DNA from 2 places in the Streptomyces sp. NPDC006174 genome. Region 1 is predicted to be linked to the other one. Evidence: riboswitches for the same ligand, from Rfam matches in the RefSeq annotation. Region 1 holds a riboswitch; the other holds the start of a gene.
What was found. Region 1 has a riboswitch for cobalamin ahead of ABZ267_RS20830 (biotin/lipoate A/B protein ligase family protein). Riboswitches for the same ligand answer to the same signal wherever they lie in the genome.
Positions count from the first base shown of each region.

Region 2: linked by a shared signal. The riboswitch ahead of ABZ267_RS02685 (ribonucleoside-diphosphate reductase subunit alpha) and the one ahead of ABZ267_RS20830 (biotin/lipoate A/B protein ligase family protein) in region 1 are both predicted to bind cobalamin.

Region 1 is NZ_JBEXTJ010000008.1:329,991-337,416, reverse strand. Features, by position in the region: gene ABZ267_RS20850 (hypothetical protein) at 1-49, shown strand, start outside; gene ABZ267_RS20845 (VOC family protein) at 225-614, shown strand; gene cobF (precorrin-6A synthase (deacetylating)) at 632-1,453, opposite strand; cobalamin riboswitch at 1,787-1,966, shown strand; partial or broken gene ABZ267_RS20835 (short-chain fatty acyl-CoA regulator family protein) at 2,080-2,208, opposite strand; gene ABZ267_RS20830 (biotin/lipoate A/B protein ligase family protein) at 2,314-3,378, shown strand; gene ABZ267_RS20825 (oxygenase MpaB family protein) at 3,411-4,280, shown strand; gene ABZ267_RS20820 (FAD-dependent monooxygenase) at 4,368-5,999, shown strand; gene ABZ267_RS20815 (fasciclin domain-containing protein) at 6,055-6,702, opposite strand; gene ABZ267_RS20810 (molybdopterin-dependent oxidoreductase) at 6,790-7,426, opposite strand, start outside.
Region 2 is NZ_JBEXTJ010000001.1:583,717-591,142, reverse strand. Features, by position in the region: gene ABZ267_RS02710 (GntR family transcriptional regulator) at 1-327, shown strand, start outside; gene ABZ267_RS02705 (carbon starvation CstA family protein) at 579-2,807, shown strand; gene ABZ267_RS02700 (YbdD/YjiX family protein) at 2,804-3,007, shown strand; gene ABZ267_RS02695 (hypothetical protein) at 3,140-3,823, shown strand; partial or broken gene ABZ267_RS02690 (GNAT family N-acetyltransferase) at 3,893-4,260, shown strand; cobalamin riboswitch at 4,313-4,447, shown strand; gene ABZ267_RS02685 (ribonucleoside-diphosphate reductase subunit alpha) at 4,581-6,995, shown strand; gene ABZ267_RS02680 (ribonucleotide-diphosphate reductase subunit beta) at 6,995-7,426, shown strand, end outside.

The DNA of each region.
Region 1 (7,426 bases):
CCTCGGTCATGGGCTCGGCGTGATCCGGGCGCACGAGTCCCGCAGCTGACCTCCGACCGGGTCCGACGACGAGGCGCGGGCGGCCGCCGCGCCTCGACGCGACCCGCGGCCCTGTGTCACGTGACCCGCTCACCGGTCCGGGCCCCCGCTCGCGGGCCGGGGCCCGACAGCTGAGGGCCGGTCGGCGGTTGTCGGCCGTCCGCCGCCGGAGGGAGAATCGGGGCATGGCTGATGTACGCGTACAGATCAACGCCCTCGTCATCGACGCCGCCGACCCGGAGCTGCTGGCCGCGTTCTGGTCCGAGCTGCTCGGCAGGCCGGTGGTGGACCGCACCGGCCCGTACGTCTGGCTGCGCCGCGAGAACGGCCAGGCCCTGGGAGTCCAGCGGACGGGTGAGTTCAAGACGGGCAAGAACCGCGTGCACGTCGACATCAGCTCACCCGATCCGGCCGCCGAACAGCAGCGCATCGAGGCGCTCGGCGGACGCCGGCTGGAGGAGTACGCCGACAGCGGGTTCCTGGTCATGGCGGACCCCGAGGGCAATGAGTTCTGCGTCATCCCTGAGGGGCCGGTCGGCATGGACGACCAGGGACGCGCCCATTACCTCGACTGATCCACGCCACCCGGGGCCTACGGCGACTCCGTGCCTTCCGCGCTTTCCGTGGGTTCCGCGCTTTCCGGCCGCCGGCGGAGCAGGTACGTGTCCATGATCCAGCCGTGCCGTTCGCGGGCCTCGGCGCGCACGCGGCTGATCCGTTCGGCGACCTCGTCGAGCGGTCCGGAGACCAGGAGTTCGTCCGGGGTGCCGATGTAGGCGCCCCAGTAGATCCACAGGCCGCGGCCCGTCAGATGGGTGAAGCTCTCGTGGCCGTCGAGCATCACCACGATGTCGCCGTCGTCGTCCGGGAACCCCTCGGCGAGCCGTCGGCCGGGCGTGATGTGGATGGGGCGGCCGACCTGGTTCAGCGAGGTGTGGTGGCGGGCGGCGAGCGCGGAGACGCTGCTGATCCCGGGGACCACCTCATGGCCGAATTCCACCGTGCCACGGGCCAGGATGTCCTCCAGGATCGCGAGCGTACTGTCGTACAGGGACGGGTCGCCCCACACCAGGAACGCTCCGCACTCCCCCGGTGCCAGCTCCTCGACGATCAGGCGCTCGCAGATGTCGGCGCGGCGGTGGCGCCAGTCGTGGACCGCCGTGGTGTAGCGGCCCCGGTCGTCCTGCGTGCGGTCCCGCCAGGGGTCCTCGGCCTCCACGACCCGGTAGGGGCCGTCCAGGTGCTCGGCCAGGATGTCCCGCCGCAGCCGGGTGAGGGACTCCTTCTCCCGGCCCTTGCCGAGCACGAAGAAGACCTGCGCCCGGCGCATGGCCTTGATGGCGGCGAGGGTCAGGTGGTCGGGGTCGCCGGCTCCCATGCCGATGACGAGGATGTGGCGTGGTGCGTCGCTCATGTCGGCCGATCATGCCAGGAGCGGGGCGCGCGATCGCGCCGGGCCCGAGGGCAGGCCGGGGTGAGGCGGGGTGGACTTACTAGGACGTCCAACTACATGTTCGTGAGCAGCGGGGTGGCCGGCGTGCAGCCGGGCACCCTCAAGGGGGTGTCCGGCGGATCAGGGCCGAATGGGCCGCGGCGTCCGGTGCGGTGCATCGCAAGGCGCTGGAACGTCCTCATCGCGGAGCGATTCGGGCGTTTCGGCAACGCGGCGAGGGATGGGCCCCCTGCTCGAGCGCAGCCGAGAGCTTGGGGAAGTGCCAGACGTCGTGGACCCGGCCAAGATCCGCCGGACACGCCCTAGGCTCGTGGCGTCAGGGAAGCCGGTGCGATTCCGGCGCGGTCCCGCCACTGTGACCGGGGAGTTCGTCCTCGCAGGACACGCCACTGACGGTGCAGAAGCCGTCGGGAAGGCATGAGGACGCGCGCTGATCCGGGAGTCAGGATACCGGCCACGGGATTGTTCCGTGTTTCCACGAGGATGGAGCAGACACGCATGGCACCGGTCCGCACCCACGGCCCCGCAGGCCCGTCCCGGCGAGCGGTTCTCCCCGCCCCCCGACGGCCTCCGCCCTCCGCGTCCCCCCGACAGCCGAGCCCGATGGGTGTCGCGGAGCGCGGATCGTCCAGCACCAGGCCCTCGGCGTAGACCAGGCGGTGGGCGTGGCGCAGCTCGCAGCCGAGCGCTACGGGCTGATCGGCCGGCGAGCGGTGCCTCCGCGGAGCGAGGGATGATCGACGAGCCCGCGCCCGTTATAGCCGGATGTGTCCGGCTCATCACCGAGCCGGGCCGAACAATTCCGAGCTGGAGGCGGCGCTGTGCACGGTGAGTACAAGGTTCCCGGCGGCAAGCTGGTCGTGGTGGACCTGGACGTGGAGGGCGGGGCGCTGCGGAACGTCCGCGTCGCCGGGGACTTCTTCCTCGAACCCGACGAGGCGATCCGCGCGATCGACGCTGCGCTGGAGGGCGCTCCGGCCAACACGGACACGGCGGGTCTCGCGGCCCGGATCGAGGCGGCGCTGCCCGACTCCACGGTGATGCTCGGGCTGAGCGCGGAGGGTGTCGCCATCGCCGTACGCCGGGCGCTGGCGCAGGCCACGGAGTGGAGCGACTACGACTGGCAGCTGATCCATGACGCGCCTCAGTCGCCGGCGCTGCACATGGCGCTGGACGAGGTGATCACCGCCGAGGTCGCGGCGGGGGTCCGGCCGCCGACGCTGCGGGTCTGGGAGTGGGACTCGCCCGCCGTGATCATCGGCAGCTTCCAGTCGCTGCGCAACGAGGTCGATCCGGCAGGCGTGGAGCGGCACGGTGTGGACGTCGTACGGCGCATCTCCGGCGGCGGCGCGATGTTCGCCGAGCCGAGCTCCACCATCACGTACTCGCTGGCCGTCCCGCAGGCGCTGGTCTCCGGGCTCTCCTTCGCCGACAGCTACGCCTATCTGGACGACTGGGTCCTCGAAGCGCTCGCGGACATGGGCATCAAGGCCTGGTACCAGCCGCTCAACGACATCGCCACCGAGGTCGGCAAGATCGCCGGCGCGGCGCAGAAGCGGGTGGTGGGGCCGGACGGCGGGCCCGGGGCCGTGCTGCACCACGTGACCATGGCGTACGACATCGACGCCGACAAGATGCTGGAGGTGCTACGCATCGGCAAGGAGAAGATGTCGGACAAGGGCACCCGGTCGGCGAAGAAGCGCGTCGACCCGCTGCGCCGGCAGACCGGACTGCCCCGCCAGGTCGTGATCGAGCGGATGATCGACTCCTTCCGCAAGCGCCACGGCCTCACGGACGGCCGCGTGACGGACGCGGAGCTGGCGCGCGCCGAGGAGCTCGTACGGACGAAGTTCGCGACGGAGGAGTGGACGGCCCGGGTGCCGTAGGGGGTGTCCCGCCGCCCCGCATACTGGGAGGCATGGACAGAGCGCAGCCAGACTCCGGGGTACGGGAACGGCTCGGCCGGGCCCTGTTCTCCCGGGTGGCGGGGCCCTCCGGGCCGGAGAACCGGGCCCGGATCCACGACACGCCCGGCCCGCGCTGGTTCGGCCCGGACCGGCCGGTGCGCCGGGTGCACGGAGACGCGTCCATGTTCATCGGCGGGCTGCGCGCGCTCCTCCTCCAGTCGCTGCACCCGCTCGCCATGGCCGCCGTGGCGGGCCACTCGGGGTTCAAGGGCGATCCGTGGGGGCGGCTGCAGCGGACCAGCACGTTCCTCGCGGTGACCACGTTCGGCACGGCCGAGCACGCTCAGGAGGCGGTCGAGCGCGTACGTTCCGTGCACGAGCGGGTGCGCGGCATCGCGCCGTCCGGCGAGCCGTACCACGCGGCCGATCCGCATCTGCTGTGCTGGGTGCACGTGGCCGAGGTGGACAGCTTCCTCCGGGCCCACCAGCGTTACGGAGAACGGCCGTTGGACGGTGCCGGATGCGACGGCTACATCCACGACATGGCGACGGTGGCGCACGCGCTCGGAGTCACCGACCCGCCGCACGACCGGGCGGAGCTGGCCGCCCGGATCGCCGCCTACCGCCCGGAACTGCGTGCCACGCAGGAGGCCCTGGACGCGGCCCGCTTCATCCTCCTCCACCCGCCGCTGCCGTGGCCGGCCCGTCCTCCGTACGCCGTACTCGCCGCCAACGCCGTGTCCGGCCTCCCGCGCTGGGCCCGTGAGCCGCTGCGGCTGCCTCGGGTGCCGGGGGTCGAGGAGGTCTGCGTACGGCCTGCCGGGAAGGCTCTGACCAGGACCATCCGGTGGGCGATGACCCCGCCGCCCTCGCCCGCCTGACCCTCCGGGTGCCGAGGTCGGCCGGCGGCAGGACGATGGAGAGGACCGTACGACCGTACGGCAGGGGGCCCACGGCGGGAGGCCCCGGTGGCACGCAGCGAATCGACCGACGTACTCGTGGTGGGCGCGGGCCCGGTCGGGCTGATGCTCGCCGCCGAGCTGCGGCGCGCGGGTGTCTCCTGCCGGATCGTGGACCGCCTTCCGGCCCGGCTGCCGTACGCCAAGGCGGTCGGAATCCAGCCGCGCACGCTGGAGCTCTTCGACCGGATGGGGCTGGTGCGGGCGGTGCTGGACGCGGCGGTCCCGATGCGCGGACAACTGACGTACGTGAACGGGGCCGCGCAGGGCCGCATCGAGCTGGCCCTTCCGCCGGAGGTGCCGTACGGCTTCGCCGCGCTGCCGCAGTACGAGACGGAGCGCCTCCTGGAGGAGCACCTCGGACGGTTCGGCACCGGGATCGAGCGTTCGACGGAGCTGGTGGCGTTCGCGCAGGACCCGGCCGGAGTGACGAGCCGGCTGGCCACCGCTTCCGGGGCCGAGGAGGAGGTGCGGTCCCGCTTCCTGGTCGGGTGCGACGGCGCGCACAGCGTGGTCCGCAAGGTGCTCGGGCTCTCCTTCGAGGGCGGAGCGTTCCCGGAGGAGTACATGCTCGCGGATGTGGAGGTGGGCTGGGGGCTGCCGCCGGGGTACGGGGTGCGGTCGATGCACCGGGGTGAGGACGGCGCCATCGATGACCTGCTGGTCTGCGTCCCGCTGCCGGGCGAGGGCCGCTACCGGATGTCGATGCTGGTGCCGCCGGAGCTGTCGGCGGAGCGGCCGGACTCCGGCGACGGGGTCGCGCACGGCCTGGAAGGCGGTACGGCTCCTGCTCTCGCCGACATCCAGAAGGTGCTGGACCGGCTGGCGCCGGAGCCGGTCACCGCGTCCGCGCTGCGCTGGTCCTCGGTGTTCCGGATCAGCCACCGGCTGGTGGACCGGTACGGCGACGGGCGGGTGTTCGTCGCAGGGGACGCGGCGCACATCCATCCGCCGACCGGCGCGCAAGGCATGAACACCGGTGTCCAGGACGCCTGCAACCTGGCGTGGAAACTCGCGCTGGCCGTCGAGGGCGCGGCGGATCAGCGTCTGCCGTCGAGCTACGACGCCGAACGGCACCCGGTCGGCGAGGAAGTGGTGGGCCGGACGGTCCGCCAGGCCGCCGAGGGTGTGCAGGCGGACCCGACGGACCTGGAGACGCTCCTGCTCCGACAGGCCCAACTCCTGGTCGGCTACCGGGAGAGCCCGATCGTGACACCGCTGCCTCCGGGCGACGAGGCGACGCTCCGGCCGGGCGATCGGGCCCCGGACTGCGGCGGCCTCACCGGAGACATCGCCGCGTATCCGGTGCGCCTGTACGACCTGTTGCGCGGGCGGGACCATGTCATGGTGGTGTACGGGAGCCATCCGGCCGGTGACACACCCGCCGATCTCGCCGCGGCGGCCGGTGAGTTGACCGGCGGCCGGATGGAGACGTGCCGGATCCTGCCTGCCGACGCGCCGCCGGACGAGGCGACGGGGGCTCCTCATCACCACGACAGCCGGGGCGAGTTCGCGCGGCAGTACGGGGTCGGCGAGGGCGCGGCGTTCGTCGTACGGCCGGACGGCTACCTCAGCGCCTGCCTCCGGCCGCCGACGGTCGGGCAGTTGAAGGAGGCGCTGGGAAGGGTCTTCGGCCGGTGAGGCCAAAAGCCCCGCTGCCGGAGTGATGGCCGTCCTCCCGCAGCGGGGCTGCCGATTACTTCGGCATCAGCACCGTGTCGATGATGTAGACCGTGGCGTTGGCGGTCGGCACGTTGCCGCAGACCACGTTGGCGCTGTCGTTGACCTTGTACGACTCACCGGAGCCGGCCGTGGTCAGCGAGCTCTTCTGCAGCGTGTCGAACGTGCCGCTCTCCAACTGCTGCGGGGTGAGCTTCTGACCCACGACGTGGTAGGTCAGGATCTCGGTGAGCTTGGCCTTGTCGTTGAGGACCGCGTCCAGGTCGGCCTTCGGGATCTTGGCGAAGGCGTCGTTGGTCGGCGCGAACACGGTGATGTTCTCGGCGCTGTTGAGGGTGTCGACCAGGCCGGCCTTCTGCACGGCGGCGACGAGCGTGGAGAGCGCCGGGTTGTTGGACGCGGCGGTGGCGACCGGGTCCTTGGCCATGCCGTCGAAGCTGCCCGCGCCGTCCTTCGGAACGCCGGCACAGGCCGGGCCGAACGGCTTGTCCATCATGGCGTCGTCACCGGCGGCCGGCTTCGACTCCTCGGGGGTGGAGCCTGCGGCGGAGGAGCTGTCGGAGGCACTGTCCGAGCCGGAGTCGGAGCACGCGGAGAGCGTGAGGGGCAGCATCACGGCAGCGGCGACGGCGACAGCTGCACGGCGGTGGCGAAGGGCGTTCATGGAGTTCTCCTGGTTCGTCGACGGGTTGGTGCGTTCACAAACGGAAACGGATCAAGTGGTGCTGTGAAGAAGCCTGTTGGGGAGGGGTCAGTCCACGGTGACCACCACCGAGTGCCAGCCGCTGGCGCCGTCCGGGACGGTCTTGGTGCGCTTCTCGGTCTGGACCTCGCCCGTGCCGTCCGTGGCGCGGACGGTGAGGGTGTGTCCGCCGGGAGTGGCCTTCCAGGGGTAGGACCACTGGCGCCAGGTGTCGACGGTGTCCTGCTCGGCCAGTTGGGCCGGGCGCCACGGGCCGTCGTCGACGCGGATCTCGACCTTCTCGATCCCGCGGTGCTGGGCCCAGGCCACTCCGGCCACCATGACCGTGCCGGCCTCGGGGCGCCCGAAGGGCTTGGGGGTGTCGATCCGGGACTGGGTCTTGATCGGGGCCTTGCGGGCCCACTTGCGCTTCACCCAGTACGCGTCGTAGTCGGCGAAGGTGGTGAGCTCGATGTCCTCGATCCACTTGCAGGCCGAGACGTATCCGTACAGTCCGGGCACGAGCATGCGGACGGGGAAGCCGTGGACGAAGGGGAGCGGTTCGCCGTTCATGCCGACGGCGAGCATGGCGTCCCGGCCGTCCATGACGTCCTCGACAGGCGTGCCGAGCGTCATGCCGTCGACCGAGCGGGCGATGATCTGGTCCGCCTTTCCACCTCGCGACGGCGGCTTGACGCCCGCCTCC
Region 2 (7,426 bases), on a different contig from region 1:
AGCGGTGAGCCGATGGCGATCGAGACCACCCATCTTTCGGCCAAACGCTTCCCGGCGCTGCGCCGTTCGCTGGTGAAGTACACCTCGCTCTACACCGCGCTCGCCGAGGTGTACGACGTCCGCCTGGCCGAGGCCGAGGAGACCATCGAGACCTCGCTGGCCACGCCGCGCGAGGCGGGTCTGCTGGGGACGGACGTGGGGCTGCCGATGCTGATGCTCTCCCGCCATTCGATCGATGGCCAGGGCGAACCCGTGGAGTGGGTGCGATCCGTGTACCGGGGCGACCGGTACAAGTTCGTGGCCCGCCTGAAGCGGCCGACCGACTGAGGCGAGCACGGCGTACGGACAGGCGGTGGCCCGGGGTTTCCTTCCCCGGGCCACCGCTTGTTTTCGGTCATCCGCGATGGAACCGGATCGGGTGAACCGAACCGGGCCGCCGTCCGTGTCCCTACTGCGGAACTTCGGTGGAGACATCGGTGATACACGACCGGTATGCGGACAGGGGTTCCGGAGCACGGCCGTCCCACCTTAGATTTCGCGCACGTTACGACAGAGATCACGCGAGGGGACGGATCGATATGCCGGAATCGCCCACACCAGCACCACCGGTTCCACAAGCACCGGGACGACGGGCGCTGACGCCGAAGTCCATCGTCGTCTGGAGCCTGGTGGCCCTGGTCGGCGCGATCGGCTGGGCCACCCTCGCGCTCTCGCGCGGTGAGGAGGTCTCCGCCGCCTGGATGCTGGCGGCGGCGCTGGGCTCGTACGCCATCGCGTACCGCTTCTACTCCCGGTTCATCGCCAACCGGGTGCTGAAGGCGGACAAGAACCGCGCGACGCCGGCCGAACGGCTGGACAACGGTGTCGACTTCCACCCCACCGACCGCCGCGTCCTGTTCGGCCACCACTTCGCCGCCATCGCGGGCGCGGGCCCGCTGGTCGGTCCGGTGCTCGCCGCGCAGATGGGTTACCTGCCGGGCACGATCTGGCTCGTCGTCGGCGTCATCTTCGCCGGTGCCGTCCAGGACATGGTGACACTCTTCTTCTCCACCCGCCGCAACGGCCGTTCGCTCGGCCAGATGGCGCGCGACGAGATCGGGCCGGTCGGCGGGATCGCCGCACTGATCGCCGTCTTCATCATCATGATCATCCTGCTCGCGGTCCTCGCGCTGGTCATCGTGAACGCGCTCGCGCACTCGCCGTGGGGTGTCTTCTCCATCGGCATGACGATCCCGATCGCCCTCTTCATGGGCGTCTATCTGCGCATCCTGCGACCGGGCAAGGTCAGTGAGGTCTCCCTCATCGGCGTCGCGCTGCTGCTCCTCGCGATCGTCGCGGGCGGCTGGGTCGCCGAGTCGTCGTGGGCGGACTTCTTCACGCTGGAGCCGGGCACGCTGGTCATCTGGATGATCGTGTACGGATTCCTCGCCTCCGTGCTCCCGGTCTGGCTGCTGCTGGCGCCGCGCGACTACCTCTCCACCTTCATGAAGGTCGGCACGATCGCGCTGCTGGCGCTCGGCGTGGTCGTGGCGCTGCCGACGCTGAAGATGCCGGCCGTCACCGAATTCGCCTCCAGCGGCTCGGGCCCGGTCTTCGCCGGCTCGATGTTCCCGTTCGTCTTCATCACCATCGCCTGCGGCGCGCTCTCCGGCTTCCACTCCCTGGTCTCCTCCGGCACCACGCCGAAGATGGTCCAGAAGGAGACGCAGATCCGCGTGATCGGCTACGGCGCGATGCTGGTCGAGTCGTTCGTCGCGATCATGGCGATGATCGCGGCCTGCATCATCGACCCGGGTCTCTACTTCGCCATCAACGCGCCCGTCGGCGTGATCGGCGACAGCGTCCAGTCCGCCTCCCAGGCCGTCGCCAACTTCGGCTTCACCATCACGCCGGACGCCCTGGCACAGGCCGCCAAGGACGTCGAGGAGGCGAGCCTGCTCTCCCGGACCGGTGGCGCGCCCACGTTCGCGCTCGGCATGGCGGAGATCTTCTCCGCGGTGATCGGCGGAACGGCGATGAAGGCGTTCTGGTACCACTTCGCCATCATGTTCGAGGCCCTCTTCATCCTCACCACCGTCGACGCCGGCACCCGCGTCGGGCGCTTCATGCTCCAGGACATGCTGGGCAACGCCTACAAGCCGTTCCGCGAGGTCAGCTGGAAGCCCGGTGTCTGGTTCGCCAGCGCCGTCGTGGTCGGCGGCTGGGGCTACTTCCTCTGGGTCGGCGTGCACGACCCGCTGGGCGGCATCAACCAGCTCTTCCCGCTCTTCGGCATCGCCAACCAGCTGCTGGCCGCCGTCGCGCTGGCCGTCTGCACCACGCTGCTGGTCAAGTCCGGCCGCCTGAAGTGGGCCTGGGTCACCGCCGTACCGCTCGCCTGGGACGTGGCGGTCACCCTCACCGCGAGCTGGCAGAAGATCTTCTCGCCGGACGTGAAGGTCGGCTTCTTCGCGCAGCGCGACAAGTACCAGGCGGGCATCGACGCGGGCGAGGTGCTGGCCCCGGCCAGGTCCATGGACGACATGCGGACCGTCGTCACCAACTCCACCGTCGACGGAGTGCTCTGCGCGCTCTTCGCGCTCCTCATCATCGTGGTGCTCGTGGACGCCGGCCGGGTCTGCTACAAGGCCATCCGCGACCCGGAGAGCGTCAAGCTCCACGAGACGCCGTTCGTCCAGTCCAAGTTCGTCGCGCCGGCCTCGCTCATCGCCACCAAGGAGGAGAAGGCCGAACTGGCCGCCGCCGGTGTCGGTCCCGAGGGCGGCCTGCGCAAGGAGGAGGCCGCGGCGACGGGGAGCCGGACATGACCCTCGCGGACGTCCGGCGGGTGGCCGGGCGGATCCGCTGGTACGTCCGTGAGGTGACCGGCGAGGCGACGTACGACCGCTATGTGGCGCACGCCCGCTCGCACGATCCGGACACGCCGGTGATGACCCGCCGCGCCTTCGAACGCAGCCGCACCGACGCCCGCGAGGCGGACCCTCGCGAGGGCTTCCGCTGCTGCTGACCACCCGTCGGCCGATCGGGGCCGCCGCACCCCTCACAGGGGCGCGGCGGCCCCTTCTGGCGTCCGTGGACGAGCCCGGCCGGCGCTCGAATCCCGGTGCGCGGAGCCCTGACCGTACGAAAGGATGTGCCCATGACATCGCGCTCCCGGTCGCCCCGGCTCCGGCCCCTCCTCCTGACCGTGCCACTGGCCCTGGCCCTGGCGGCGGTGACGGGCTGCGGCACCGTGCCGGCGCCTGGTTCGAAGTCGCCGGCGGACCGCAGCTCCTCGGCCGAACCGGCGCCGGACCGGGCGGAGCTGGAGGCGCGGGCGAGCGCCGCGCAGCTCGTCGCGGAACATGTGTGGGTGACCGAGGCCGCGGGCTACGCCTTGGCGCGCCAGTCGGTCGGAGTGCTCGGTGACGACGGGTTCGGCAGCTCCTACACCGCGCCGGACGGCGGGATGCTCCAGCTGTCGGTGGAGCGCCGCCCGCACGCCGTGGCCGACTGTACGGACGGCTCCGCGCCCGTCGGCGGCGAGGAGACCCTGGTGACGTGCGAGCGGGACGGCGAACAGTGGTACCGCGCCACGGAGTCGGGCCACGCGTACGCCCAGGAACAGGGCGACCTCGTGATCACGGTGAGCGGGACGCGCGAGCAGGTGGACCGGGCGACGCTGCGGTCGGCGGCGCGGGCCGCCCACCGCGCCGACGACCACGAGCTGGACCGGGTGCTGCCGCCCGCCGGGGACGGCTCCGGACAGCAGCCGGTCGAGCGCGGCGACCTGCCGCCGGTGGGCGACGGCGCCCCGAACAACGATGTGGGAGCGAGTGGCTGATGGACCTGCCGATCGGAGTGGCGGAACCCGCCGACGCCGCCATTCAATTGCCGTGGGTCTCAGCCTTGGGCGGCCGAGGCCGAGGTGCTCGTGGCGATCGACGCGGACGGCGTGGTGCTCGGTGGTGTGACGTACGCCGCTCCCGGCACTCCGTGGCGCGATATCTCCGGTCGGACGAGGCTGAGTTCCGGATGCCGGCCGTGGCCCGCGCGGGGCGCGGACGGGGCGCGGGAGAGGCTCTCGTACGGGCGTGCGTCGAGCGGGCCCGGTCCGCCGAAGGCGTCCGCGGACTGGTGCTGTCGACGCGGCCCGCCATGCTCCCAGCCCATAGGATCTACCGTCGGCGCGGCCTTCCGCGGACCCCTGAGCGGGACGGGGAGCCGGTGCCGGGCCTGCGCCTCATGGCCTTCCGGCTGGAGCCGGAGGCAGCCTCATGAGGGGCGTAGCAAACCGACGCGACACAACATGTGGGGGCCGCAGCATCTAGCGGCCCCCACATGTATGCTCGACCTCGCTGTCGCCGCAGGGGAATCCGGTGCGAATCCGGAACTGTCCCGCAACGGTGTGATCAGTGTGCTTTGCACACCCGAAGTCCGAAGACCTGTCGACAGCGCGTCCGGCTCGATCGAACCGGACGCCAGACGTCCGGGCCTCGCGGATGGGCCGGTGGACGCCGTGAGCAGTGCTGCCCTGAGGGCATCGTGCTGCCCGGTTTCCCCGCTCGCCGCCGGCCCCCAGCCGAGCGAGGGAAAGCCCAGTGACCATCGCGCCCGCCGATCCGGTTTCAGCCACCGAATCCGCCGCCTCCACCACGTCCGGCCACGGCACGAACGACGGACCCGGAACCGCCCTGCTGCGGACCCTCACCGACCTCACCGTCGATCTGCCCGACACCGACCCCGGACGGGTCGCCGCCTCCGCGCTGCGCGGGCGCAACGCCCGCTCCGACGAGGCCGAGCTGCGCTCGCTGGCCACCGAGGCCGCCGCGGGCCTGATCTCCGAGGACCCGGCGTACTCCAGACTCGCCGCCCGGCTGCTGACCCGTACGATCGCCGACGAGGCCGCGAGCCAGGGCGCCACGTCCTTCTCCTCCTCGGTCGCCGTCGGCCACCGCGAGGGCCTGATCGCGGACCGCACCGCCGAGTTCGTGGCGCTCCACGCGGCCGCGCTGGACAAACTCGTCGAGCAGGCCCTGGCCGACGGTGCCGACGACCGCTTCGGCTACTTCGGTCTCCGTACGCTGCACAGCCGCTACCTGCTGCGCCACCCGCTCACCCGTCAGGTCATCGAGACCCCGCAGCACTTCATGCTGCGCGTGGCCGCGGGCCTCGCCGAGGACGCGTCGGTGCGGGCGCTGGACGAGGTCGCCGCGCTCTACCGGCTGATGAGCAAGCTGGACTACCTCCCCTCCTCCCCCACGCTCTTCAACTCCGGCACCCGGCACCCGCAGATGTCCTCCTGCTACCTGCTGGACTCGCCCAAGGACGAGCTGGACTCGATCTACGACCGCTACCACCAGGTGGCGCGCCTCTCGAAGCACGCCGGCGGCATCGGCCTCTCCTACTCCCGTATCCGCGCGCGTGGTTCGCTGATCCGCGGCACCAACGGGCACTCCAACGGCATCGTGCCGTTCCTCAAGACGCTGGACGCCTCCGTGGCGGCGGTGAACCAGGGTGGCCGGCGCAAGGGCGCGGCGGCGGTCTACCTGGAGACCTGGCACGCGGACATCGAGGAGTTCCTGGAGCTCCGCGACAACACCGGTGAGGACCAGCGGCGTACGCACAACCTCAACCTGGCGCACTGGATCCCGGACGAGTTCATGCGTCGCGTCGACGCGGACACCGAGTGGTCGCTCTTCTCGCCCGCCGAGGTGCCCGAGCTGGTCGACCTGTGGGGCGACGAGTTCGACGCGGCCTACCGCGCGGCCGAGGCCAAGGGCCTGGCCCGCAAGACCATGCCGGCGCGTGAGCTGTACGGCCGGATGATGCGGACCCTCGCGCAGACCGGCCAGGGCTGGATGACGTTCAAGGACGCCTCCAACCGGACCGCGAACCAGACCGCCGAGCCGGGCCGGGTCGTGCACTCCTCGAACCTGTGCACGGAGATCCTGGAGGTCACCAACGACGGCGAGACGGCCGTCTGCAACCTCGGCTCGGTCAACCTGGGTGCCTTCGTGGCGAACGGCTCGATCGACTGGGAGCGGCTGGACTCCACCGTCCGTACGGCCGTGACCTTCCTCGACCGCGTCGTCGACATCAACTTCTACCCGACCGAGCAGGCCGGGAACTCCAACTCCCGCTGGCGGCCGGTCGGCCTGGGCGCCATGGGCCTCCAGGACGTCTTCTTCCAGCTGCGCCTGCCGTTCGACTCGCCGCAGGCCCGCGCGCTCTCCACGAAGATCTCCGAGCGCATCATGCTGGCCGCGTACGAGGCGTCCTGCGACCTCGCCGAGCGCTCCGGCCCGCTGCCCGCCTGGTCCGAGACGCGCGCCGCGCGCGGTGTGCTGCACCCCGACCACTACGACACCGAGCTGAACTGGCCGGAGCGCTGGGACGCGCTGCGCGCCCGGGTCGCGAAGACCGGTATGCGCAACTCGCTGCTGCTCGCCATCGCGCCGACCGCGACGATCGCCTCGATCGCCGGTGTGTACGAGTGCATCGAGCCGCAGGTCTCCAACCTGTTCAAGCGCGAGACGCTCAGCGGTGAGTTCCTCCAGGTCAACGCCTACCTGGTGGACGAGCTGAAGAAGCTCGGCGTGTGGGACGCCCGCACCCGTGAGGCGCTGCGCGAGGCCAGCGGCTCCGTGCAGGGCTTCGCCTGGATCCCTGAGGACGTGCGGGCGCTGTACCGCACGGCGTGGGAGATCCCGCAGCGCGGCCTGATCGACATGGCGGCGGCCCGTACGCCGTTCCTCGACCAGAGCCAGTCGCTCAACCTGTTCCTGGAGACGCCGACGATCGGCAAGCTCTCCTCGATGTACGCGTACGCCTGGAAGCAGGGGCTGAAGACGACGTACTACCTGCGTTCGCGCCCGGCGACCCGGATCGCCCGTGCCGCGTCCGGCCAGGCGTCGGCCGCCGCCCCCATTCCCGTACAGCAGGCTTCGGCTCCCGACGCGGACGCCATCGCCTGCTCCCTTGAGAACCCCGAGTCCTGCGAGGCCTGCCAGTAATGAGCTCCACCGACAACAAGAACCTGCTCGACCCGGGCTTCGAACTGACCCTGCGTCCCATGCGCTACCCCGACTTCTACGAGCGCTACCGGGACGCGATCAAGAACACCTGGACCGTGGAGGAGGTCGACCTCCACTCGGACGTCGCCGACCTCGCCAAGCTGTCGCCGGGTGAGCAGCACATGATCGGCCGGCTGGTGGCGTTCTTCGCGACCGGTGACTCGATCGTCTCCAACAACCTCGTGCTGACGCTGTACAAGCACATCAACTCCCCGGAGGCGCGGCTGTACCTGTCGCGGCAGCTCTTCGAGGAGGCCGTGCACGTCCAGTTCTATCTGACGCTGCTGGACACCTATCTGCCCGACCCGGACGACCGGGCGGCGGCGTTCGACGCGGTCGAGGAGATCCCGTCGATCCGCGAGAAGGCCCAG